2 regions of the Micromonospora sp. NPDC005252 genome follow, and region 1 is predicted to be linked to the other one. Evidence: riboswitches for the same ligand, from Rfam matches in the RefSeq annotation. Region 1 holds a riboswitch; the other holds the start of a gene.
The links. A riboswitch is a leader RNA that binds a small molecule or an ion and turns the genes downstream of it on or off. The one in region 1 is predicted to bind S-adenosylmethionine.

Region 1 (11,597 bases):
GCCTACCGGGCCTACCAGCGGCTGGGCTTCATCGACACCGGCGTGCGAGTCCCCCACCCCACGATCCCCGCCCTGAACGAACTACAGATGCGCCGAACAGCCTAGAAACAAGAGAACCCATCCCAAGGCAGAACCCCGGTGATGTCTAAAAGCCGGACGCGTCAGCGACAACCGCGTCCACGTCAGGGTTTCCGGGGCAGCCCGCCCTGCGCAGGGATCAAGCCTGACCGCCCGGAGCGGGGCGGGCTGCCCCGGAAACCCCCAACCGCAACCAAAGATCAAACGTGACGCCGAGACTGCACGATCCGGAACCGGTTGGCCACGTACGCCCCGTCCGTCAGCGCCGAGTTGGCCGCCGCGTTCGCCCCACTGCCGTGGAAGTCGGAGAACGCCGCCGACTGGTTGACGAAGACCCCGCCGGTGAGGTTGCAGGACAGGTGCACCCCGACCTCGACCGCCACCGCCTCGGTGGCGTCCAGCACCGCCTCGTCGGTGGAGTAGACCGCCGCCGTGAGCGCGCCCTTCTCCCCGACCGTCCGGCGCAGCAGTTCCAGGCTGTGGGCTGTGGAGTCGGTGGCGATGGCGAACGAGATCGGCCCGAACCACTCCCGGCCGTACGTCTCGGCGTCGTCCGCGCCCAGCTTCACGATGGTCGGGGTACGCACCACCGCGTTGGCGTACGCCGGGTGGGCCACGGCCCGTGACTCCAGGACCGGCTCACCCACCTTGGTGACCTCGGCCAGCCGGTCCAGCACCCCGTCGTTGACGATGGCGCCGGTCAGCTCGACGCCCCGGGCCGGGTCGGCGGTCAGCTTGCCGACCGCCGCGGCGATCCCGCCGGCCACCTCGTCGAAGCTCTTGTGGCCCTGGTCGGTCTCGATGCCACCGGCGGGGATGAGGATGTTCTGCGAGGTGGTGCACATCTGCCCGCTGTAGAGGGTCAGCGTGAAGCCGAGGTTGCGGCACATGCCGGCGAAGTCGTCGGTGGAGTCGATGACCACCGTGTTCAGGCCGGCCTTCTCGGTGTAGACCGACGCCTGCCGGGCGTGCGTCTCCAGCCAGTCGCCGTACTCGGTGGAGCCGGTGAAGTCGACGATCTTGACGGACCGGTGCAGGGCCAGGTCGCTGGCGAGCTTCTCACCGGGCGCCTCGGCCGCCAGCATGATCAGGTTCGGGTCGAAGCCGGCCTCGGCGAGCACCTCCCGGGCGTACTTCACCGTGACGGCCAGCGGCAGCACCGCGCGCGGGTGCGGCTTCACGATCACCGGGTTGCCGGTGACCAGCGAGGCGAACAGCCCGGGGTACGAGTTCCAGGTCGGGAAGGTGTTGCAGCCGATCACCAGCGCCACCCCACGCGGCACCACGTGGAACGTCTTGGTCATCCGCAGCGGGTCGCCCTTGCCGGCGGCCTTCTCCCAGCCGGCCGTGCCGGGGTGACGGGTCATCTCGGCGTACGCGTACGCCAGCGCCTCCAGCGCCCGGTCCAGCGCGTGCGCGCCGCCGGCCTGGAAGGCCATCACGAACGCCTGCCCGCTGGTGAACTGCACCGCGTTGGCCAGCTCGAAGATGTGCTTGTGCAGCCGGTCCAGGATCTCCAGGCAGACGCCCACGCGGGCCTGCGGGCCGGCGTCGCGCCAGGCCGGGAGCGCAGCGGAGGCGGCGGCGATCAGCTCGTCGGTGCCGGCGTGCGGGTAACGCACCGCCAGCTCGACCCCGAACGGGCTCGTCTCGGTGGCGATCCGCTCGCCGGCGCCCGGCTGGTCGAGCGGAAAATCGCCGCCGAGGTACGCCTCGAAGGCGGCCTTGCCGTCGGCGGCGGCGGTTTCGCCGTACACGCGGGGGCTGGGGGACTCGGGATAGGCGGACCAGTAGCCCCGCTCCGTGATCGCGGTCAGCGCTCGGTTGAGGGTGTCGGCGTGCCTGTCGTACAGGGGATGCGGGGTCTCCGTCATGCCAGCCATCATGCAACAGCCAGGTCCGCGAGCAGTAGGGGCGGATGCCAGACAGAGGTTCATGCCTGAGCCAGGTCCGCGAGCAGTAGCGCCGATACCCGTCAGAGGGTGAGCTGCCAGTTGTTCCAGGCGTCCACCGGGCGGAAGCCGAGCTGCTCGTTGATGGCCACCATGTAGCTGTTGCTGGCCGCGTTCCAGGTGTCGATGACGCGTACCGCCGGCTCGTGGGTGAGCAGGTGGTGCAGGTTCTCCGCCTTGGCGATCAGGCCCAGGCGGTGCCCACGGTGGGCCGGGTCGACGATGGTGATCTGCTGGAAGGCGTGCCAGTCGGCGGAGGCGCCCACGTCGAGCAGGGTCCAGGCGACCAACCGACCGGACGCTTCGTGCCGCATCCCGAGGTGGTAGCGCCGCCGGCCCCGGGCGTCCAACGCGCGCTCGTTGCCCCGGATGCGCTCGGCGTCCACCTGCTCCGGTTCCCACTGCACGTCACCCATCGGCGCGTCCATCAACAGCCGGCTGTCCAGGTAGGCGATGTCCGCCACGTACTCCTGCGGCGTGGTGCCCTGCCAGCAGACCGACCGGTAGCCCTCCGCCCGCGGCTTGGCCTCGGCGAGCGCCGCCCGCAGGGCGACCCGGTCGATGTCGGCGATCTCCAGCCGGCGTCGCACCTCGGCCAGGGCGGACTGCGCGCCGGTCGAGGCGGCGAACGCGTCGCCCGCCCCGGAACGGGCCGCACCGCCGGGCAGCGCGCGGACGGTCATCGCGACCACCCGCTTGCGGCCGTGCTGGCGCAGCAGACGCACCCCGTACTCGTGCAGTGCCCGGCCGACGCCGCGCCGCCGCAGCTCGGGATGCACCGTCAGCTCGGCGGTGGCGTTGTCGGTGTTGTCGAGCTGCGGCAGGTCGAGCTGGAGGTACCCGGCCGGCACACCGTCCAGCCGGGCCAGTGCCCAGAGCGATCGGGTGCCGGGTGCCGGCGTGTGGAACAGCGCGTCGAAGCGACGCCGGCAGAAGGGCGGGAAGTCCGGAAGGTCGACCTCGTTGGCCGCCATCCCGACCCGGTACGCCTCGTCGACCGCGGCCCGGTCGGCGCCGTCGAACGACGTGATGGTGATGCTCATGCCGGGGAGCCTGACAGGCGGAAAAGCGATGGGGCCAGCGAATTATTCGCTGGCCCCATCGGACGTGGTCGGGAGGGACACTCGCACAACGCCTCCGGCGTTGGGTCGCAAGAACTTCAAAAGTCTCCGGCGAAATGCCCTCCCGCACGGAGCATCTTGCGCCGTCCGGTTCCTGCCGTCAAGTCCAGACCGGCGGGTTTTCCATACTCACAGCTAAAACCCAGTTACTGGCCGGTGGGCCCGGCGCGGCCCCAGAGTCAGCCGAGGAGGCCGGCGTCGCGGGCGGCGCGAAGGCTGGGCTTGATGTGGTGGGTCGGGCCGACCTGACTGGCCACCGCGTCGATGGTCTTCAGGCCCTCGCCGGTGTTGAACACGACCGTCTCGGCCGTCGGGTCGAGCCGCCCGGACTCGACCAGCTTGCGCAGCACCGCGGCGGTCACCCCGCCCGCCGTCTCGGCGAAGACGCCTGTGGTGCGTGCGAGCTGGCGGATGCCGGCGCGGATCTCGTCGTCGTCGGCGTACTCCATCCAACCGCCGGTGCGGCGGACCGCCTCCAAGGCGTAGAGGCCGGCGGCCGGGTCGCCGATGTTGAGCGACTTGGCGATGCCGGTGGGCTTGACCGGGGTGATCGTGTCCGTGTCGGCGTGCAGCGCGGCGGCGATCGGGTTGCAGCCGGCCGACTGGGCCCCGAAGACCTTCCAGCCGCCGGCCGGCGCCTCGACCAGGCCGATCTCGACCAGCTCGGAGAACGCCTTGTCAATCTTGGTGAGCAGCTCACCGCTGGCCATCGGGATGACCACCTGGGCCGGGATACGCCAGCCGAGCTGCTCGGCCACCTCGTAGCCGAGGGTCTTGGAGCCCTCCGCGTAGTACGGCCGGACGTTCACGTTGACGAACGCCGTGTCCTCGAATTCGTCGGTCTCCACAAGCTCACCGCAGAGCCGGTTGACGTCGTCGTACGAGCCGTCGATGGCGACCAGTTCGCCGCCGTACACGGCGGTGGTGATGACCTTGCCCTGCTCCAGGTCGCTGGGGATGAAGACCACCGAGGGCACACCGGCGCGGGCGGCGTGCGCGGCGACCGAGTTGGCCAGGTTGCCGGTCGACGCGCAGGCGAACCGGGTGAAGCCGAGTGCCTTCGCGGCGGTCAGCGCCACCGAGACGACCCGGTCCTTGAACGAGTGGGTCGGGTTGGCGCTGTCGTCCTTGACCCACAGCGGTGCGGTGATGCCCAGCTCGGCGGCAAGGTGCGGGGCCGCCACCAGCGGGGTCAGCCCCGGGTCGAGGGTGACCCGGGTGGCCGGGTCCTGGCCGGCGGGCAGCAGCGCGGCGTACCGCCAGATGTTCTTCGGGCCCGCCTCGATCTGCTCCCGGGTGACCGTGGCCAGGGCCGCGAGGTCGTAGTCCACTTCCAGGGGGCCGAAACACTCGTAGCAGGCGTGCTGGGCGGCGAGCGGGTAGCGGGCCGAACAGGCGCGACAGACCAGGGCGCGGGCGGGGCTGGCGGAGGTGTCGATGCCGGAGGCGGCGAGCGTCGACGTCATGTCGAGAGTCCTCTCATCTTTCCCCGCATCGCACGGTGCGGCGGGGACGGAATTGGCACCTGCCCCGCGGGTCGCTCAGCGGTGAGCGCGCGGGGTGGTTGCCGGGGCGTCGTCGGGCCGTATCCCTCAGCCCCTCTGGATGAGGTATGCAGTTGTGCCGTCGAGTCTAGGCAACGTTGCCTGTCGCCTCCACCGGGTATCCCAGGGAGTGGGTCAGCGAGCGGCCACCGCCACCGGGTCGACCACCGCGGCCGGGTCGGTGACCGCGGTGGGTCGCGGCAGGGACGACGACCGGGTCCGTGCCCTGGTGGCGAGGTTCGCGGCGACCAGGGCGGCGATGGTGATCGCGGCGCCGACCAGCTCGATCGCCTCCGGCCGGTAGCCGCGGACGATCTGCACGACGAAGGTGGTCACCGGGACCAGGTTCATGAACAGGGCGGCGTTGGCGGCGCCCAGCCGCTGCACGCCGGTGTTCCACGCCAGCACCGCGACGACGGCGGCGACGATCACGGCGTACGCCAACTGTGGGGTGACCGCCACGAGGTCGGCGGCGGCCGGCGCGTGCTGCCACCCGACGGCGTCGGCGCCGATGCTCGCGGCCAGCATGGCGGCCGTGCCGGCGAGCGCGGTCAGCGTGGTGAAGCGCAGCGGCGACCAGGCGCCGAACCGGCTGGCGCCGTGGGTGTAGATGCCCCAGCCGAGCACCGCGCCGATCATCATGAGCCCGCCGAGACCGAACTGGCCGAACCCGACAAGGCTCCCGCGGGTGATCACCAGGCCGACTCCGAGGAGCGCCACCAGGGAGAGTGCCAGCAGGAGCGGCTTCGGTCGTACGCCGTCCCGGGCCCACCGGACCAGCTGGGTGATGACCGGCGTGGTGGCCACGAAGAGGGAGATCTGCTGCGGGGCGGCGTGTTCGAGCGCCAGGTTGGTGAGCAGGTTGAAGCCGGCGAAGCCGACGACGCCGAGCACCACCACCTCGACTCCCCGACCGCCGAGCCTCAGCGCTGCGGGGCCCTCGCGGAACAGCAGGATGGCGACCAGGATGACTGTGGCGAACAGGTAGCGGGCGGTGGTCAGGTTGAGCGGATCGACCCGGCTCAGCGCGCTGGCCAGGATCGGGAACATCGCGCCCCAGGCGAGCACGGCGAGCAGCGGATAGGCGGCGGCGCGGGATCGCATCGGCAGCTCCCTTGTTCGAGTATTTTCGAACCAACGACACCGACCATAGGGTGTTGTTCGAGAGTTGTCGAACAAGGGTTACACTGGTCACATGGAGCCGCACGAACCCGACCTGACCGCCGTACCGGTCACCGCCGTGCTGGCCGCACTCGCCGACGACGTGCGGCTACAGATCGTGCGGGCGCTCGCCGAGGGTGGCGAGGCCGCCTGCGGCAGCTTCGACTTCGGCGTCTCCAAGGCGACCCGCAGTCACCACCTCAAGGTGCTGCGCGAGGCCGGCCTGACCCGGACCCGTGCCGCCGGCACGAGCCGCCTGGTTCGGCTCCGCCGCGACGAGTTGGACCAGCGGTACCCGGGCCTCCTGGACGCGGTCCTCACCCCGCGCCCTCCGGCCTGACGCCGCCGCCTTCGCCCGATCCGACCGACCTCGAACGACCCTCGACCGACCTCGACCGACCTCGAACGGGCGCGCGTCGCCGGAGCCGCCTCGTCGAGGCTCCGGCGACGCGCGGTACGGGTGCGGTCAGGCGGAAACCGGGGCGGGGTCGGTCACCGAGGCCGGTGGAGCGTCGGCGCGACGCCGGGCGAACAGCGCGTCGAGCGCCCAGGGGCCCGAGCCGAGCGCCGCGACCAGAAGGAACGACCAGCAGAAAAGCGCCGACAGCTCACCGCCGTTGCGCAGCGGAAGCAGGTCTTCGGGCTGATGGACCACGAAATAGGCGTACGCCATCGAGCCGGAGGCGAGAAGCGCGGCGGGCCGGGTGAAGAGCCCGGCCAGCACCAGCGCGCCGCAGATCAGTTGGATCAGCGCGGCCCACCAGCCCGGCCAGGAGCCGAACGGTATCGCCGAGCCGGTCATCGGGTTGCCGCCGAACAACCCGAAGATCGAGGACAGGCCGTGCAGCATGAACAGCAGGCCGGTCACGATGCGGAACAGGGACAGGGTCGGCCCGCCGAGCCGAGAGACGTTCATGGAGACCTCCATCGAAGGGGACAGATCTCTTCAATGGTGGGACATGAATGTATTGAAGTTAATAAATTCCTTGCTAGTGGGAAGATCCCCGCTCGGAACATATCGCCCGTGTGGGAGCGCTCCCGCCCAGAACGTACCGCCAGCCGAGGTGGCCGTACAGCCTGTCGAGCTGCCCGCAGCGCCTGTCGAGCTGCCCCACGTGTGGGGCGTAGAGCCCACCGCGCCCTGAGCGCGGCGATGCCGGCGGGCCGCTCTGGTCATCCGGCGTGCCGAACAACGCCATCACGCCCAGACGAAGTGCCCCGTCGGCTGACGCACGAACGATGATCCACTCCGTATCGCCGACATGGGGCTTTCCACGTCGCTGGATACCGCCACGTCGGCGGAGTGGGGGTGGATCACCGGGCCGCCGTGGAGCGCTAGGCCGGCAGGTCGACACGAGAGCCCGCCGGGCGAGCTGCGGGGCCGGGCGGCGGTGGGACGCCCGCGTGGGCGAGGATCGGCGGATGATCTCCCTCGGCACGGCAGCACGGCGACGGGCCAGCGCGGTGGTCGCGGTGGCCGCGGTAGCTCTCCTGCTCGCCGCCTGCACACCCGGCGACCATCGGGGCCAGGGTGGTGATCCCACGGGCCGGCCACCGACCACGCCCGGCACGACCCCGTCGGCGAGCGCCGAGCCGGTCGCCGAGTGCCCGGCCTCCGGCGTTCTGATCCGGTCCACCGGTGGGGACGCGGCGATGGGGCTGCGCGCGCTCGGCCTGGAACTGGTCAACTGCGGTGACCGCACCTACCAGCTCAACGGGTACCCGGCGGTGTGGGTCCTGAACGAGCAGCGCAAGCCGATCATCCTGCGGGTGGTGAACGGGGCGAAGGAGATCACCTCGGGCTTCGATCAGCCGCCGCAGCCGGTCACGCTGCGCAAGGGCGAGAGGGCCGTCGCCACAGTCCTCTGGCGCAACCTGGTCACCGATTCGACCGTGGTGGCCACCGCCGGGGCGTACCTGACGGTCGCGCCCGCCGCCGGTCAGCCGGCCGAGGAGGTCGACCCGGACGGCCCGATCGACGTGGGCAACACGGGCCGGATCGGCGTCAGCGCCTGGCGGAAGGCTACGACGTGATGTCCTTGCGGGTGAACCGCCAGAACGCCAACCCCCAGAACAGCGTCGCGTAGCTGATCGCGGAGATGCAGCCGCGTACCACGTCGTCGGTCTGCACCGGCGTGGAGAGCAGCCCCAGCCAGGCGGTGCTGAAGTGGGTGGGCAGGAAGTCGCGCAGGCCCCCCAGGGCGGTGATCTGGTCCAGGATGCTGGACAGGATCCAGAGCAGGACCGCTCCGCCGACCGCGCCGAGCGCGGCGTCCGTCGTCACCGACAGCAGGAACGCCAGGCCGGCCACCACCAGGAGTACGACCGCCAGATAGCCGAGCACGGCCAGCAGTCGGAGCAGCCCCTCGGTCGGCTCCAGCTCGGCGGCGACCGTGCTGCGCAGTGGCGACCAGCCGTAGCGCAGGGTCCCGGCGAGCAGGGCGGTGCCGGCCAGCAGCAGCAGGGCCAGCCCCGAGTACGCGAGCGCGACCACCAGCTTCACCGTGAGCAGCCGGGCCCGGGGCACCGGGATCGCGAGCAGGTAGCGCAGGCTGCCCCAGCTCGCCTCGCTGGCCACCGTGTCGCCGCAGAACAGCGCGACGACCACGACCAGCAGGAACGACGCCGACACGAAGATCGAGAAGAGGGTGAAGTTGAGCCCGCCGGAGGTGGCCAGGTCGACCAGGCTGGCGAACTCGTTGTTGCCGTTGTCGTCGTCGCCACCCGAGTTGAACTGGAAGGCGACCAGGATGATCAGCGGCAGCAGCACCATGAACCCGAGCGCCAGCTGGGTCCGCCGCCGGGACGCCTGCCGGCGGAACTCCGCCACGAAGGGCATGGTGGCCGAGGGTCGGTAGCCCCGGGCCGCACCGGCCGGGTCGGTGACGCCCACCGGCGCCTCGACGGGAGATCCAGCCATCACCGGTCACCGCTTCCCCGAGAGTTCTCGCCCACCAGGGCGAGGAACGCGTCCTCCAGGCGTCGCCGGGGCACCACCCGGTCCACCCCGATGCCGGCGCGCACCAGCTCCGCCACCACCTCGCTGCGGGCCGTGCCGTTGGTGTCGACCACCAGTTGGCCGTCGCTCTCCGGCAGCACCCGTACGCCGTGCAGCCGGTCCAGCACCGCCCGCGCCGCCACCGGATCGGTCACGTCGAACAGCACGCTCGGCGACTCGCCGACGATCTCCTGCACCGGCCCGGACGCCACGATCCGGCCCTTGTTCACCACCACGGCGTGCGTGCAGGTCTGCTCCACCTCGGCCAGCAGGTGGCTGGAGACCAGCACCGCGCGGCCGTCGGTGGCGTACCGCTGGAGGACCCGGCGCATCTCGGCGATCTGCGGCGGGTCGAGCCCGTCGGTCGGCTCGTCCAGCACCAGCAGCTCGGGGAGGCCGAGCATGGCTTGGGCGATGGCGAGCCGCTGGCGCATGCCGTGGCTGTAATTCTTGATCTTCCGGTGCACCGAGTCGCCCAGCCCGGCGATCTCCAGGGCCGCGTCGAAGTGCGCGTCCTCGGCCGGCCGTCCGGTGGCCTTCCAGTACGCCTTCAGGTTGTCGAGACCGGACAGGTGCGGCAGGAAGCCGGGCCCCTCCACCAGCGCGCCGATCCGGGACAGCACCGGCGAGCCGGGCACCAGCCGACGACCGAAGACGTAGATCTCCCCAGCGGTCGGCTGGGTCAGCCCCATCAGCACCCGCAGGGTGGTGGTCTTGCCGGCGCCGTTCGGCCCCAGCAGACCCACCACCTGACCGGGGTGCACCTCGAAGTCCACGTTCGACACCGCGACGAAGCCGTCCGCGTACTCCTTGCGCAGCGCGCGCACGGCCAGCGGGGTGTCCGCGTACTCCGGATGCACCGAGCGGTCCTGGCGGCGGTGCCGGCGGCGGACCACGGCCACGACCACGACGAGCCCGATCACGATGGCGGCGAGCAGGCCGGCGAGCACCCAGCGCCAGAGCGTCGCCGCGGTGGGGATCGGCTCCCCGCTGACCGTGGGCAGGCTGACCGCGCCGTCCGCGGCCACCGTGTAGACGGTCGGCTCGGCGGGCGTGGTGTACGCCTGGTCGGAGCTGGCCACCACCAGTCGCAGCCGGTGCCCGGCCTCGACGCGGCGAACGATTCCGGGCAGCGTCACGGTGACCGGGCGGGCGTCCTGCACCCGCTGCGGCAGGCCGGTGAGCCGGACCGGGGCGACCAGCCCGTTCGGCAGGGTGGCCGCGCCGTCGGGGTCGACGTCGTAGAGCTTGACGAAGAGCACCGCCTCCCCGGTCGGCGAGGCGGCCCGCACGGTGACGGTGGGTGCGCCCGCCACGTCCACCGCCTCGGTCAGCGGCGCCGACTCGAAGCGCGCGTGCTGGCCGGGCACGTCGCCGGCCACCCCGTCCAGCAGCGAGGTGAGGCCACCGGCGAAGGGGATCGAGGAGATGGCGGCCGGGTTGCCGTTCGGCGGGTTCGCGATCGGCTGCGCCGGACCGGCGACAGTCACCTCCCGGCGGGCGTTGCCGGCGAGGCCCGGATAGTCGGCGCGGCGGAAGCCGGTGGCGACCAGGCCCCGGTCGAGCGCGTCGAAGCCGGCGATCCGCGACCAGGTGAAGTCGTCGCCGGGCGCGTCCCCCTCGCCCTTGACGTAGTGGTCGAGCCACTGGACGGTCAGGAACTTCACCCGGTCTTCGTCCGAGCGGGGTCCACTGCCACCGTCGTGCCCCCCGGTGAACCAGGCGACCCGGACCGGGGTGCCGGCGGCGGCGATGCCCTTCGCGTTCGCGTCCGCCTCACCGAGCGGAAAGAGGGTGTCCGCCTCACCCTGCACCAGCAGGGTGGGGGCCTTGATCCGGTCCAGCACGCCCGCCGGGCTGGAGCGGCGCAGCAGGTCCACGGCGGCCTGGTCGGCGCGGCCGGCGGTGGCGATCCGCAGGTACGCGGCGCACACGTCGGCGGCGAATCGCCCGCAGGACGGGTCGGCGGCGCCGGCCGGGGCTCCACCGGGAGCCGTGCCCGGGCCCTCGCCCGGCCCCGGGCTGGGCGGGCCGGCCGATGCCGGCGCCCCCTCGGGCTGGGCTGCGGTCGCCCCGGAGAGCCCGGCCGGGCCACTGCCCACGTTGCCGCCCCCACCGAAGAAGAGACCCGCCCAGCCCTTCTTGAACACGCCCTCGGTCGGTGCCGCACCGGTGCTCTCCGGCAGGAACGCCCGGGACAGGTCATTCCAGGTGATCATGGGGACGATCGCGTCCACCCGACGGTCCTGGGCGGCCAGCAGCAGCGCCAACCCGCCGCCGTACGAGCCGCCGACCACGCCGACCTTCGGATCGCCGGGGGCGTCGGTGCGCACCTCGGGCCGGGCGGCCAGCCAATCCAGCAGCCGCTCGGCGTCGCGCACCTCGTAGTCCGGGTTGTCCAGGTGGATCTCGCCGCCGCTGCGGCCGAAGCCCCGCGCGGTCCAGGTGAGCACCGCGTAGCCGCGCCCGGCGAACTCCTCGGCGTCCGAGCGCACCGACTCCTTGGTCCCGCCGAACCCGTGCGCCAGCAGCACCGCCGGCACCTTCCGACCGGACGACGCCCCGGTCGGGAGGTAGAGGGTCGTGTCCAGGTCGACGGGCTGGTCTCCGGACGGTCCGGAGCGGACGGTGAGCATCGCGCTCTGGGTGCGTACGCCCGATTTCCGCGGCCACACCGCCCAACCGACGGCGGCCGCCAGCAGCACGACGACCGCCGCCGCGGCGATCGCGCGGCGGCGGGTGG
Region 2 (11,597 bases), on a different contig from region 1:
TGCGGGTCGGCGGTGAGCCCGAACCGCCCCGCCCAGTCCCCGCTGACCCAGATCTGCTCGGCGTCGAGCAGGTCGGCGACGTGGTGGTCCTGGACACGGGTGAGGTGCCAGACCAGCCACCCGACCGGGTTGGCGCCCTCGCCGGGCGCCCGACGCAGCTGCTCCGGGGTGAGGCCGTCGACCGCCGCGCGGACGAGGTCGGGCAGCCGGTCGTACGTCTCGGTCAACAGGTCACTCACGTCCACGGGGCACGCCTCCTGGTCGGTTTCCGATCACCGTACCGCCCGACACCGACAGCCAGATCTCGGCCGCTACGGTGATCACGTGGTCGCGGCGCTGGAGCTGTATCTGGACCCGGATGCCACCCGGCGGATCCGGGTGCTGTGGGACGCGTTGGAGGCCGAGGGCGTGCAGAGCATGCGCTCGCTGCTGGAGCAGCGCCACCGCCCGCACGTGTCGCTCGCGGTCGCGCCCCGCTTCGACCCCGAACAGGTCGCCGAGGCGCTGCGCGGAACGGTCGTGGCGGCCCCACTACGACTGGACTTCCAGTACGCGGGGCAGTTCGTCGGACGGGTGCTCTGGCTCGGCCCGGCGCCCACCCCGGAACTGTTGGCGCACCACCGCTTGGTGCACGGCCGGCTCGCCGCCGCCGGCATCACCCTGGTCGAGCACTACCAGCCGGGGCGCTGGGTGCCGCACTGCACGCTGTCCATGCGGGTGCCGAACACGCTGATGGCCGCCGCGGTGCGCCGCTGCCTGGAGGTGCTGCCGCTGGCGGCGACAGTGGTCGGCGCGGCCCTCACCGACCACGCCCGCGGCATCACCCATCCGCTGGCCTAGGGTTTGTCAACGTCCCAGCCGTCCTGGCGGTCGACGCGCCGCCGCGCGGACACGCTCGCCGCCACCGCTGCGGCGAGCGCGATGGATGCCCCGGCCACCAGCAGCAGACGCGGACCCAGCGGGGCGAGCGCACCGGCCAGCCCGGTCCCGAGCGAGCCGGCGGCCACCTTCAGGGCCGCCGTCGACACGAACACCTGCGTCCGCACGGCGTCCGGCGCGTACGCCGAGCAGCGCCGGCCGGGTCGCCCCGACCTGCGACACGGTGGCCAGCAACACCACTCCCACGGTCGCGCCGGCGTCCGCGCCGCAGGCGAGCGTCGCCGCGACGAGGTAGCGAGGCAGGGCGCCACGTCCGGTGGCGACCCGGTGTCGAGAGATCCGCTCACCTGTACCTCGCTACCCACTCGACCGGTGGGTGCACCATCGAGGCGAAATGTCCGGTTTGGCGGGCGACAGTCGGGAAACCGAAAACAGGGGGTGCGGATGCGGCCGGGCGTGGGATGGTTCGACGTGGATGCCGTACCGGTGGTGACCCGCGCGAGCGGGCCGCCCGCGGCGGCTTCGACGAGGAGAGGCAGGGCCCATGCAGGCTCAGCGCAGGCCACCGCGCACGGAGCGGAGCCAGACCAGCCACGACCGGACCGGTGGCGGGATGACCGGGGCGGCCACGCCCCTGACCATCTGGGCCGCCGCCGTGCTGCTCGGTCGCATCGGCGCCGGTGACGACGACAGCGAGGACGAGCGGCACATCCTGCGCGGCATCGAGTGAGCCTCGCGCCCCGCTGCTAGAGCCAGCCGCGGCGCTTGAAGACCAGATAGAGGGTTCCGCAGACCAGCAGCATCAGCAGCAGCGCGAACAGGTAGCCGAAGCGCCAGTTCAGCTCCGGCATGTGGACGAAGTTCATGCCGTACACGGTGCCGATGAGCGTGGGGGCGAACAGGATCGCGGCCCACGAGGAGACCTTCTTCAACTCCTCGTTCTGCGCGTAGCTGGCCGCGGTCAGGCTGCGCATCTCCTCGTTCTGCTGCTGCGAGACGAGTGTGGCGTTGACGGTGAGGATGTTCTGCAGCAGGTGCCGGAACCCGTCCACCCGCTCGACAACCTGGGTGAGGTGGTCGGTCACGTCACGCAGGTAGCGGCGCAGCTCCTCGTCCGTGCCGTAGCTGCCGGCGCCGGTGGCCAACGCGTCGAGCATGGTGAGCAGCGGCCGGGCGGCCCGCTGGAACTCGATGACCTCCCGGCTGAGCCCGTAGATGCGCCGGCTGGCGTTCGGGTCACCCCCGAAGACCTGGGTCTCGATCTCGTCGATGTCGTTCTCCAACCCGGCGACCACCGGCGCGTACCCGTCGACGACCTGGTCGAGGATCGCGTACAGGACCGCCTCGGGCCCCTGGGCGAGCATCGGCGCGTCGGCCTCCATCCGGCGCCGGACCGCCGCCAGGTCGGGGACCTCCCCGTGGCGGACCGTCACCACGAAACCGGGCCCGATGAACAGGTGCAGTTCGGAGAACTCGACCTCCTCCCGCAGGTCGTCGTAGCGGGCGGCACGCAACACCACGAACAGCGTGTGCCCGTACCGCTCCAGCTTGGGTCGCTGGTGGGCGTTGATCGCGTCCTCCACCGCCAGGTCGTGCAGGCGGAACTCGCGCGCCAGCGAGGAGATCTGGTCGATGTCGGGCCGGTACAACCCGATCCAGGCCATCGCGTCGTCCTGCTCCTGTAGGCAGGAGTACGTCTCGGCGAGGCCGGCCGGCGACGCGATCCGGTGTCCCCGGATGTAGACGGCACTGTCCACCATGCCACCGGCGGGCGGGGGCGGCTCCGGCGGCGGCACGCCGACGCGGGTCTCGTGCTCGTCGAGCTGACGGCCGAAGCCACCACCCGGGCGGAAGCGACGGCCGCCGACCATGACCCGCTCCTTCCCCGGTGGCATCCGATCCGGCGGCCTCCCGGCCCGACCGGACGATTCGGTGCGAGGCGCGCCGGAGGCGCTGCATCCCCCCTGCCCCCGGCCCGAAACCCTCCGACTCGCCGGCCGTCCCCACCCGGTACGGGCGGGTTCGGCGTACCTGGGGACGGGCGCGTGTGGCCGGGCGGATACTCGCGGTGACCATGGGCGGAGGACGGGGGAAGCGCCGGTGCAGGGCAACAGGCGCGCCGGGCGGCTGCGCGGTTGGCTGCTCGACGGCGGTACGGAGCGGGCCGCGCGGCATTCCGGCCCGGGCGGCCGCCCGCCTGAGGATCGGCACCACCCGTGGTGGAAGGTGATGTGCCTGACCGGTGTCGACTACTTCTCGACGCTGGGCTACCAGCCGGGCATCGCGGCGCTCGCGGCCGGGGCGCTGTCGCCGGTGGCGACGCTGGTGCTGGTGCTGGTGACGCTGCTGGGCGCGCTGCCGGTGTACCGGCGGGTGGCGGTGGAGAGCCCGCACGGTGAGGGCTCGATCGCGATGCTCGTACGCCTGCTGAGCTACTGGCCGGGCAAGCTGTTGGTGCTGGTGCTGCTCGGTTTCGCGGCCACCGACTTCATCATCACCATCACCCTCTCGGCGGCGGACGCGACCGCCCACCTCGACGAGAACCCGTTCTGGCCGAGCGGGCTCAAGGGACACGAGGTGGCCATCACGCTGCTGCTGGTGGCATTGCTGGGCGCGGTGTTCCTCAAGGGATTCGGCGAGGCCATCGGGATCGCCGTCGTCCTGGTCGCGGTCTACCTGGCGCTGAACGCGGTGGTGATCGCCGACGCGCTGTGGCGGGTGGTGACCCACCCGAGCGCGGTCGGGGACTGGACCACCGCGCTGAGCACCGGACACGGCGATCCCCTGCTGGTGGTCGGGCTGTCCCTGCTGGTGTTCCCGAAGCTGGCGTTGGGCCTGTCCGGTTTCGAGACCGGGGTGGCCGTGATGCCGCACATCCGGGGGGATCGCGAGGACTCGGAGGACCGGCCGCTGGGCCGGATCCGGGGGGCGCGGCGGCTGCTCACCACCGCCGCCGCGACGATGAGCGTCTTCCTGATCACCAGCAGTGTGACCACCACCGTGCTGATCCCGCCGGAGGCGTTCAAACCGGGCGGGCCGGCGAACGGCCGGGCGCTGGCCTACCTGGCGCACCAGCACCTCGGCGGCGTTTTCGGCACCGTCTACGACCTGTCCACGATCGGGATCCTGTGGTTCGCGGGCGCGTCGGCGATGGCCGGGCTGCTCAATCTCGTACCCCGGTATCTGCCGCGCTACGGCATGGCCCCTACCTGGGCGCGGGCGGTCCGGCCGCTGGTGCTGGTCTTCACCTCGGTGGCATTCCTGATCACGGTGATCTTCTCCGCCAGCGTGGACGCGCAGGGCGGCGCGTACGCCACCGGGGTCCTGGTGTTGATCACCTCGGCGGCGACGGCCGTGACCCTCGCGGCGCGACGACGGCGGCAGCGGGGGCGGATGTACGCCTTCGGGGCCATCGCGCTGATCTTCGTCTACACCACCCTGGCGAACGTCGTGGAACGCCCCGACGGCGTCAAGATCGCCGCCTGTTTCATCGGCGGGATGATCCTGGTGTCGGTGCTGTCCCGGCTCGTACGGGCCTACGAGGTGCGAGTCGACCACGTCGAGCTGGATCCGGTCGCCGCCCGGATGATCGACGAGCGTGCCACCCGTCGGATCCGCCTCATCGCGCACGAGCCGGACCGCCGCGACCCGGCCGAATACCGCGCCAAGCTGGCACAGACCATGGCGGACAACGACTTCCCCGACGACAGCGACGTCATCTTCGTCGAGGTCCACGTCACCGACCCGTCGGACTTCGAGACCGAGCTGCCGGTGCGCGGCAGCGTGGCGCACGACAGCTACCCGGTGCTCAGCCTGACCGGCTCCTCGGTGCCCACCGCGCTCGCCGCCCTGCTGTTGGAGATCCGCGACCGGAGCAGGCGACGCCCACACATCTACTTCGAATGGAGCGAGGGTGGCCCGGGTCGCAACCTCCTGCGCTACCTGGCGTTCGGGCAGGGCGCCATCGCCTCGGTCACCCGGGAGATCCTGCGTCGCCAAGAGCCCGACCCGCGCCGCCGGCCGCACGTGCACGCCGGTTGACCTGCCGGTCGAACCGGCGCCGGCGGTGAGCGTGGTCATAACGGCTGGACGATCCACCGGTGGGAGCTGCTAGCCTCGGCGCAGGTCATGAGTGCCAGCGCGAAGCCCCGGCTCGCTGGCCGGCAACCCTCCTCCGCGGTGGGGTGCCCCGGGTGAAGACCAGGCACCGGCAGGACGCCGGCGCAAGCGTGGCCTGGCACCCAGGTCAGCAACAGACCCGGGAGACCGTATGCGCAACCTCAGCCCCACGCCACCGGCCGGTCGGCTCACGCCGCCCCTGACCCGGCGTCGCCACGTGGACCTGATGCGAATGTGCAGCGCGGCGTGTAACCACCGCCCCACGCGCTAACCCCTCCCCTCCCCTCCCTCCCCCGGGCGCACCACGCCCACCCCACCCCTCGCGTCGATCATGATGTTGTTGCCCGCCCGACCGGCGTGTCGGGGCAACAACTTCATGATCGACCGGGTCGACACACCCTTTTGGAGACACCCGTGCGATTTTCTTCTGGCTTGAGCCGTGCCGTTGCCGTTGGGGCGGCCCTTGTGGTTGCCGGCGCGCTGACCGCCTGCGGCACCGACGACGCCTCGAACGACACCGCCGGCAACCCGTACGGCCTGGCGCAGGCCGGCGTGCTGCGGGCCGGCACGCTGACCGACGCCCCACCGAACGTGTACCTCAAGGACGGTAAGTTCACCGGCTTCGACAACGACCTGCTGACCGCGGTCGCCGGCAAGCTCGGCCTGAAGGTCGAGTTCGTCGGCACCGACTTCTCCGCGCTGCTCTCCCAGGTCAACAACCACAAGTTCGACGTCGGCAGCTCCTCGATCACGATCACCGAGGCGCGGAAGAAGACAGTCGACTTCGGCAACGGCTACGACTTCGGCTACTTCGGGCTGGACGTGCCGGCCGGCTCGCCGATCACCGGGTTCGACCAGCTCGCCGGCAAGCGGGTCGTGGTGGTGCAGGGCACCGTCCAGGACGACTACGCCACCGGCAAGCAGCTCGACCCGGTGCGGGTGCCGGACTACAACGGCGCGCTCAACCAGCTCAAGGCGGGCACCGCCGACGCGTGGATCGCCCCGGCGGAGATCGGCGAGAAGTCGGCCGCCGACAGCAACGGCAAGATCACCGTGGCGGCCAAGCAGCTCAGCCCGGCGCCGACCGCGTACGCCGTGGCCAAGGGCAGCGACAAGCTGCGCGAGGCGCTGAACAAGGGCCTCGACGAGGTGATCGCCGACGGCACCTGGAGCCGGTTGCAGGCCCAGTACTACCCGGGCCGCCCGATCCCGGCGGACTTCACCCCGGGCAGCGGCACCGTGGCGGCGCCGTCGGCGTCCGCCGCGCCGTCGGCGTCGGCGTCGGCCGCGTCCTGAACCGGTGACGAGCGAGCGGGGCGGTAGGAGAGGCGACCGATGGATCCGTTGAGCACCCTGTGGGAGACCTTCTTCGACGCCGACGCGATGCGCGAGGCGTTGCCCGAGATGCTGACCGTCGGGCTGCCCAACACGCTGATCCTGGCGGTCTCCGCCGCCCTGCTCGGCACGGTGTTCGGCCTGCTGCTGGCCGTGGCCGGCATCTCCCGCAGCCGGTGGCTGCGCTGGCCGGCCCGCGTCTACACCGACGTCTTCCGAGGGCTGCCGGCCGCGGCGACGATCCTGCTGATCGGCGTCGGGCTGGCACCACTCGGCATGCAGGTCTGGGGACCGGACCCGTACCCGCTGGGCATCCTCGCGCTGTCGCTGATCGCGGCGGCGTACATGGGGGAGATCTTCCGCTCCGGCATCCAGTCGGTGGAGGCGGCCCAGTTGGAGGGCGCGCGAGCACTCGGCTTCTCCTGGGCCGACGCGATGCGGCTGGTGATCATCCCGCAGGGCATCCGGCGGGTGCTGCCCGCCTGGGTCAACCAGCTCATCGCGCTGATCAAGGACTCCAGCCTGGTCTACTTCCTCGGCCTGGTGGCCAGCCAGCGGGAGCTGTTCCGCATCGGGCAGGACTATGCGGCCACCACCGGCAACGAGTCCGCGTTGCTGCTCGCCGGACTCTTCTACCTGGCGTTGACCGTCCCGCTGACGCACGTCGTGAACGCGATCGACCGGCGGTTGCGCCACGGCCGGCCAGCCACCGCACCCGCCGACGACGAGGACGAGGACGACCCGGCGCTGACCGGGGCCCCGGAAGGAGACCGGCGATGACCACCACCGCGACCACCACCTCGGTCAGCCTCCAGGCGCGCGACGTCCACCTGGCCTTCGGGCCGAACCGCGTGCTGCGCGGCGTCGACCTGACCGTGCAGCGCGGTGGGACCGCCTGCGTGATCGGGCCGTCCGGGTCGGGCAAGTCCACTCTGCTGCGTACCCTCAACCGGCTCATCGAGCCCGACCGCGGCGACGTGCTGCTGGACGGGCGCAGCGTCCTGCGCGACGATCCGGACGCGCTGCGCCAGCGGGTGGGCATGGTCTTCCAGCAGTTCAACCTCTTCCCGCACATGAGCGTGCTGCGCAACGTCACCCTGGCGCTGCGCCGGCTGCGCAAGCTCGGCGAGGACGAGGCGGTGGCCGTCGCCCGCGCCCAGTTGGAGCTGGTGGGGCTCGCCGGCAAGGCCGATGCCCGGCCGGCGCAGCTCTCCGGTGGTCAGCAGCAGCGGGTGGCGATCGCCCGGGCGCTGGCGCTGCGGCCCGAGGTGATGCTCTTCGACGAGGCCACCTCGGCGCTCGACCCGGAACTGGTCAAGGGGGTGCTCGGGGTGATGGCCGACCTGTCCGCCGCCGGAATGACGATGGTGGTGGTCACCCACGAGATGGGCTTCGCCCGGCACGTCGCCGACACCGTCGCCTTCATGGACCGGGGTGTGGTGCTGGAGGCCGGCCCGCCGGAGAGGATCTTCGAGGGCGCCGAGCATCCCCGGCTCCGCCGCTTCCTCGCCCAGGTGCTCTGAGACGACCGCTCAGCCGGCCTGGAGGCGCAGGTGCACCGCAAACGCCTTCAGGTCGCCGAGCAGCTCCAGGATGGCGTTGCGGTACGCGACCGACGCCCACAGGTGCAGCTCCTCGTCGTCCAGCCCGCCGAACACCAGCGAGAGCGCCTTGCGCCGGCGCCGGTCGAGCACCTTGTGCGGGCGGGTGAGCAGGTCGCCCTCCCGGCGCAGCGCCTGAAGGTAGGCGGCCACCGCCTCCTGGTAGTGCCGCCCGGCGACCCGCTCCAGCAGAGTGAACTCGAAGACGTTCAACGCCGCTTCGGAATCCCAGTACGCGGCGTCGCGCACCGGCGCGCTCGCGACGTGCCGGCCCATGGCGTGCCGGGCCTCGTAGAGCAGCAGCACGCCCCGGCCGGTGGTGCTCAGCGGCCGGCGGGGCGACGGCAGCCGCAGCGTACGCACCGGCGCCGCGGCGGTCAGGTCCATTGCGCCGGCGTACGTCGGCATGCGGTGCGTTCCCGACGCCGGCTCCGGCAGCAGGCAGGCCCGCTCCTGGTAGGGCAGCGGGCCACCGGTGGGCACGGCGCGCACCGTCGCGGCGTGCAGCTCGGACAGGGGCCGGTCGTCCGGGGCCGGGCCCGGTGGCAGGGTGAGCACGAGACCGTTGACGCCGGGCACCGGCACGCCCAGCACGCAGGAGGTGCGCAGGAACGCCCAGGTCGCCGCCGCCTCGCGGATGCCGCTCGCCACCGCCTGCGCGTCGGCCCGCCAGTCCTGGGCGATCCGCAACCGCTGCGCCAGGTCGGCGGTCGCGGCGCCGTCGTGCGGGTACAGCTCCCGGACGGCCCGGGGCAGCGACCCGAGGCGCAGCTCCAGCGGGTCGCCGGTGGGCGAGGCCACGGCGTGCCTCGGGCAGTCGGCGGCGGAGTGCGGGTCACCGTCGACCGCGTGGCAGTCCCCCAGCCAGCTCGCGCCGGGCGGACCGGCCGGACGGGCGAACGCCAGGTGGGGCAGCCGGCCGGTGCGAAGCACCGTCTCGTACTGCCCTCGGGTGCGCCCGGCGCGCAGCACGTCCAGCGGCAGCATCGGCGCCAGCGCCAACACCCCCGCGAGGACGACGCAGTGCGGGCAGGCGTCACGCACCCGGTAGCGGCGGAGGTGGTCCACGCCGGGCTGCTCCCACTGGACGCCGATGACGGCGTCGTCCTGCGCCATCAGGTAGAGGAACTCGGTGGCGACGCGTTCGCGGGTGACCGCCACCAGCTCGTCGAGGAACTCCCGCTCGGTGACCGCCCGCAGGTCGGCCTCGCTCCCTCCGGTGGTCATGGGCACCCCCTCGCGGACCGAACACATCGACGGACGCCGAACCGGTTCTTACCGTACCCGCCGACGACGTGGCCGAATGTCCCGCACGCGTGGCGGGCGGTGTCACCAATCCGTCAGGCCCGGACCGGGCCGCACCGGCGGGTGTTCACTCGTTGGGTCCCCGCCCCAGCAGCCGGATCTCCTCGTTGTCCAGGGCGGCCTGAAGCTCCTGGAGCACCAGGTCGTCGATCTCCCGGTTGTCGCGCAGCCGGGTCAGCTCCCGCCGCTTGTGGGCCAGGACGCCGAGGCGCAGTCGGCGGTCCAGCCGGCGTTCCTCGGCGGTACGCCCACCGCTGTCGTTGACGTCCGCCAGGTGCCGCTGGTACTCGGCCTGTAGCCGACGTACCGCCTCCCCCTCGACGCCGACCTCGGCGGCGACCTGCGGCAGCGCGTCCAGGCCGGCCTGGGTGGCGCGCAGGCGGGCCTGCCGGGCCTCGTCGACGCGTTCGGGGTCGCCGGTCAGCCCCGCCCAGCGCACCACCAGCGGCAGGGTGGTGCCCTGCACGAGCATGATCACGACGATGACCAGCGCGGTGACGAAGATGATCAGGTCGCGTTCGACCACCGGTGTACCGGCGGCCGTCATCGTCGGGACGGCCAGCGCGGCGGCGAGCGACACTGCGCCCCGGAAACCGGACCAGCCGGCCACGATCCCCACCCGCCAGTTGGACGCCGACTGGTCCTCGTCCAGCATCCGGCGGCGCAGCTTCGCCGACTCCGCCGTCAGGTAGAGGAACAGCAGCCGGGTGGCGACGACGACCGGGGTGACCACCAGCACGATCGCCAGGGCCCGGCCCGGCGAGGTGCTGGAGATGTCCTTCACCGCCCGGGGGATCTGCGTGCCGAGCAGCACGAACAGCCCGCCGTTGATGAGGAACGTGGACAGGTCCCAGAACGCGTACGCCAGCACCCGGGACCGGGCGCGGATCACCCGCGGACCGGCGTACGCCAGCACCAGGCCGGCGACCACGACGGCCAGCACACCGCTGGCGTGCACCGAGTCGGCGAGCAGGAACGCGCCGAACGGTGTCAGCACGCTCAGCGCCCCCTCGCGCAGCGGGTCGTCGAGCCGCTTGCGGATCAGCACCACGGCGGCGCCCACCAGCAGACCGGCGACCACCCCGCCGACGCCCGCCCCGACGAACTCCTCGCCGATGCCCAGCACCCCCGGCTTCTCGCTCTGGGTGAGCAGACCCACGGTCACCCCGAAGATCACCAGGGCGGTGCCGTCGTTGATCAGACTCTCCGCGTGCAGGGTGGTGAGCAGCTTCCGGGGCAGGCGCTTGGCCAGGCCGGTGACCGCGGCGGCGTCGGTCGGCGCGAGGACCGCGCCGAGCACCCAGGCGGCTGCCGGGTGCACGCCGAACGCCTGCGCGGTCAGGGACACCGTGACCATGGTGAGCACCACGAGCACCACGGCGAGCAGCCCGATCACCGGCAGGTTGGCCCGGATCTCGCGCAGGCTGATGGTGAGGCTCTCCCGGTAGAGGATCGCGGGCAGGAAGATCAGCAGCACCAGGTCCGGCTCCAGGGTCACCTCGGACAGCGGCGGCACCAGCCCGAGCAGCACCCCGAACCCGATGAGCAGCACCGGCGGCGCCACCCGGTACCGGCCGCCGAGGGTGGTGCCGACCAGGACGGTGACGCCCACCACCACGATCAGGACGAGCACCTGCACGGCGTACCCCCTCGATCCCCGGCCGACGACGAACGCCGGGTTGTTCCATCTGATCGCACCCCGGTTGCCGGTTCCACAGGAACGGGCAAGTCGCCGGGCGTCCGAGCGCGGGGGACGCGCCCCCGGCCGGGTCAGGCCGGATCGGCGGTGCGGACGCGCGCGGTGAGCAGGCGGGCGGTACGACGGTGCACGGCGGCTTCCTCGTCGCGGCCCAGGGCGGTGGCCAGGTCGGCGAGGTGCCCGGCCACCGGGCCGACGGTGAGCACCCCGCTGCCGGCGGCCAGTTCGCCGGCGGCCGGCCGGAGCGCGGCGGCGACGCGCTCCATGGTGGGCCGGTCGCCGACGGCGAGGGCGGCCCGCGCGGTGAGGCACAGCCGCACCTCCCGCAGCAGGTCGTGCGGCCCGTCCGGGAGGACCCGCAGGGCCGCTCGGGCGGCGCCGAGGTCCCCCTCGGCCGCGACCAGCAGCGGGCGGACCCACGGCTCGTGCGGCCCCCAGTCCAGGCCCGCCCAGTCCTCGTCGTCCGGCCCGGGGATCGGCCGCTAACCGGCCGACCCGGAGACCGGCTGGTCGTAGCCCGTTCGGCGCGCACCTGTCGGCGCGTGCGCCAGCGAATCGGCGCTGACGGCCTCGGCCAGGCGCAGGCCGAGCAGGGCGAGGGGCAGCAGTCCGTGGGCCAGACCCGGCATGGCGTCGCCGGGGAGCCGTTCGGCGGCCGC

Region 2: it holds a riboswitch for S-adenosylmethionine, as region 1 does, so the genes downstream of both, ACFYPH_RS14055 (ABC transporter substrate-binding protein) here and thrC (threonine synthase) in region 1, are expected to answer to the same signal.

The regions. Positions count from the first base shown of each region.
Region 1 is NZ_JBIAKN010000001.1:261,541-273,137, reverse strand. It holds gene ACFYPH_RS01275 (GNAT family N-acetyltransferase) at 1-105, shown strand, start outside; gene paaN (phenylacetic acid degradation protein PaaN) at 279-1,952, opposite strand; gene ACFYPH_RS01265 (GNAT family N-acetyltransferase) at 2,054-3,073, opposite strand; gene thrC (threonine synthase) at 3,331-4,617, opposite strand; SAM riboswitch class I at 4,628-4,763, opposite strand; gene ACFYPH_RS01255 (DMT family transporter) at 4,831-5,799, opposite strand; gene ACFYPH_RS01250 (metalloregulator ArsR/SmtB family transcription factor) at 5,891-6,196, shown strand; gene ACFYPH_RS01245 (DoxX family protein) at 6,323-6,772, opposite strand; gene ACFYPH_RS01240 (DUF4232 domain-containing protein) at 7,279-7,890, shown strand; gene ACFYPH_RS01235 (ABC transporter permease subunit) at 7,880-8,776, opposite strand; gene ACFYPH_RS01230 (alpha/beta fold hydrolase) at 8,776-11,597, opposite strand, start outside.
Region 2 is NZ_JBIAKN010000004.1:222,872-234,468, reverse strand. It holds gene ACFYPH_RS14085 (DinB family protein) at 1-245, opposite strand, end outside; gene ACFYPH_RS14080 (2'-5' RNA ligase family protein) at 325-840, shown strand; gene ACFYPH_RS14075 (hypothetical protein) at 837-1,046, opposite strand; gene ACFYPH_RS14070 (hypothetical protein) at 1,424-1,609, shown strand; gene corA (magnesium/cobalt transporter CorA) at 1,626-2,750, opposite strand; gene ACFYPH_RS14060 (amino acid transporter) at 2,980-4,920, shown strand; SAM riboswitch class IV at 5,004-5,115, shown strand; gene ACFYPH_RS14055 (ABC transporter substrate-binding protein) at 5,464-6,294, shown strand; gene ACFYPH_RS14050 (amino acid ABC transporter permease) at 6,334-7,113, shown strand; gene ACFYPH_RS14045 (amino acid ABC transporter ATP-binding protein) at 7,110-7,856, shown strand; gene ACFYPH_RS14040 (hypothetical protein) at 7,866-9,161, opposite strand; gene ACFYPH_RS14035 (Na+/H+ antiporter) at 9,307-10,878, opposite strand; gene ACFYPH_RS14030 (hypothetical protein) at 11,010-11,258, opposite strand; gene ACFYPH_RS14025 (BTAD domain-containing putative transcriptional regulator) at 11,421-11,597, opposite strand, start outside.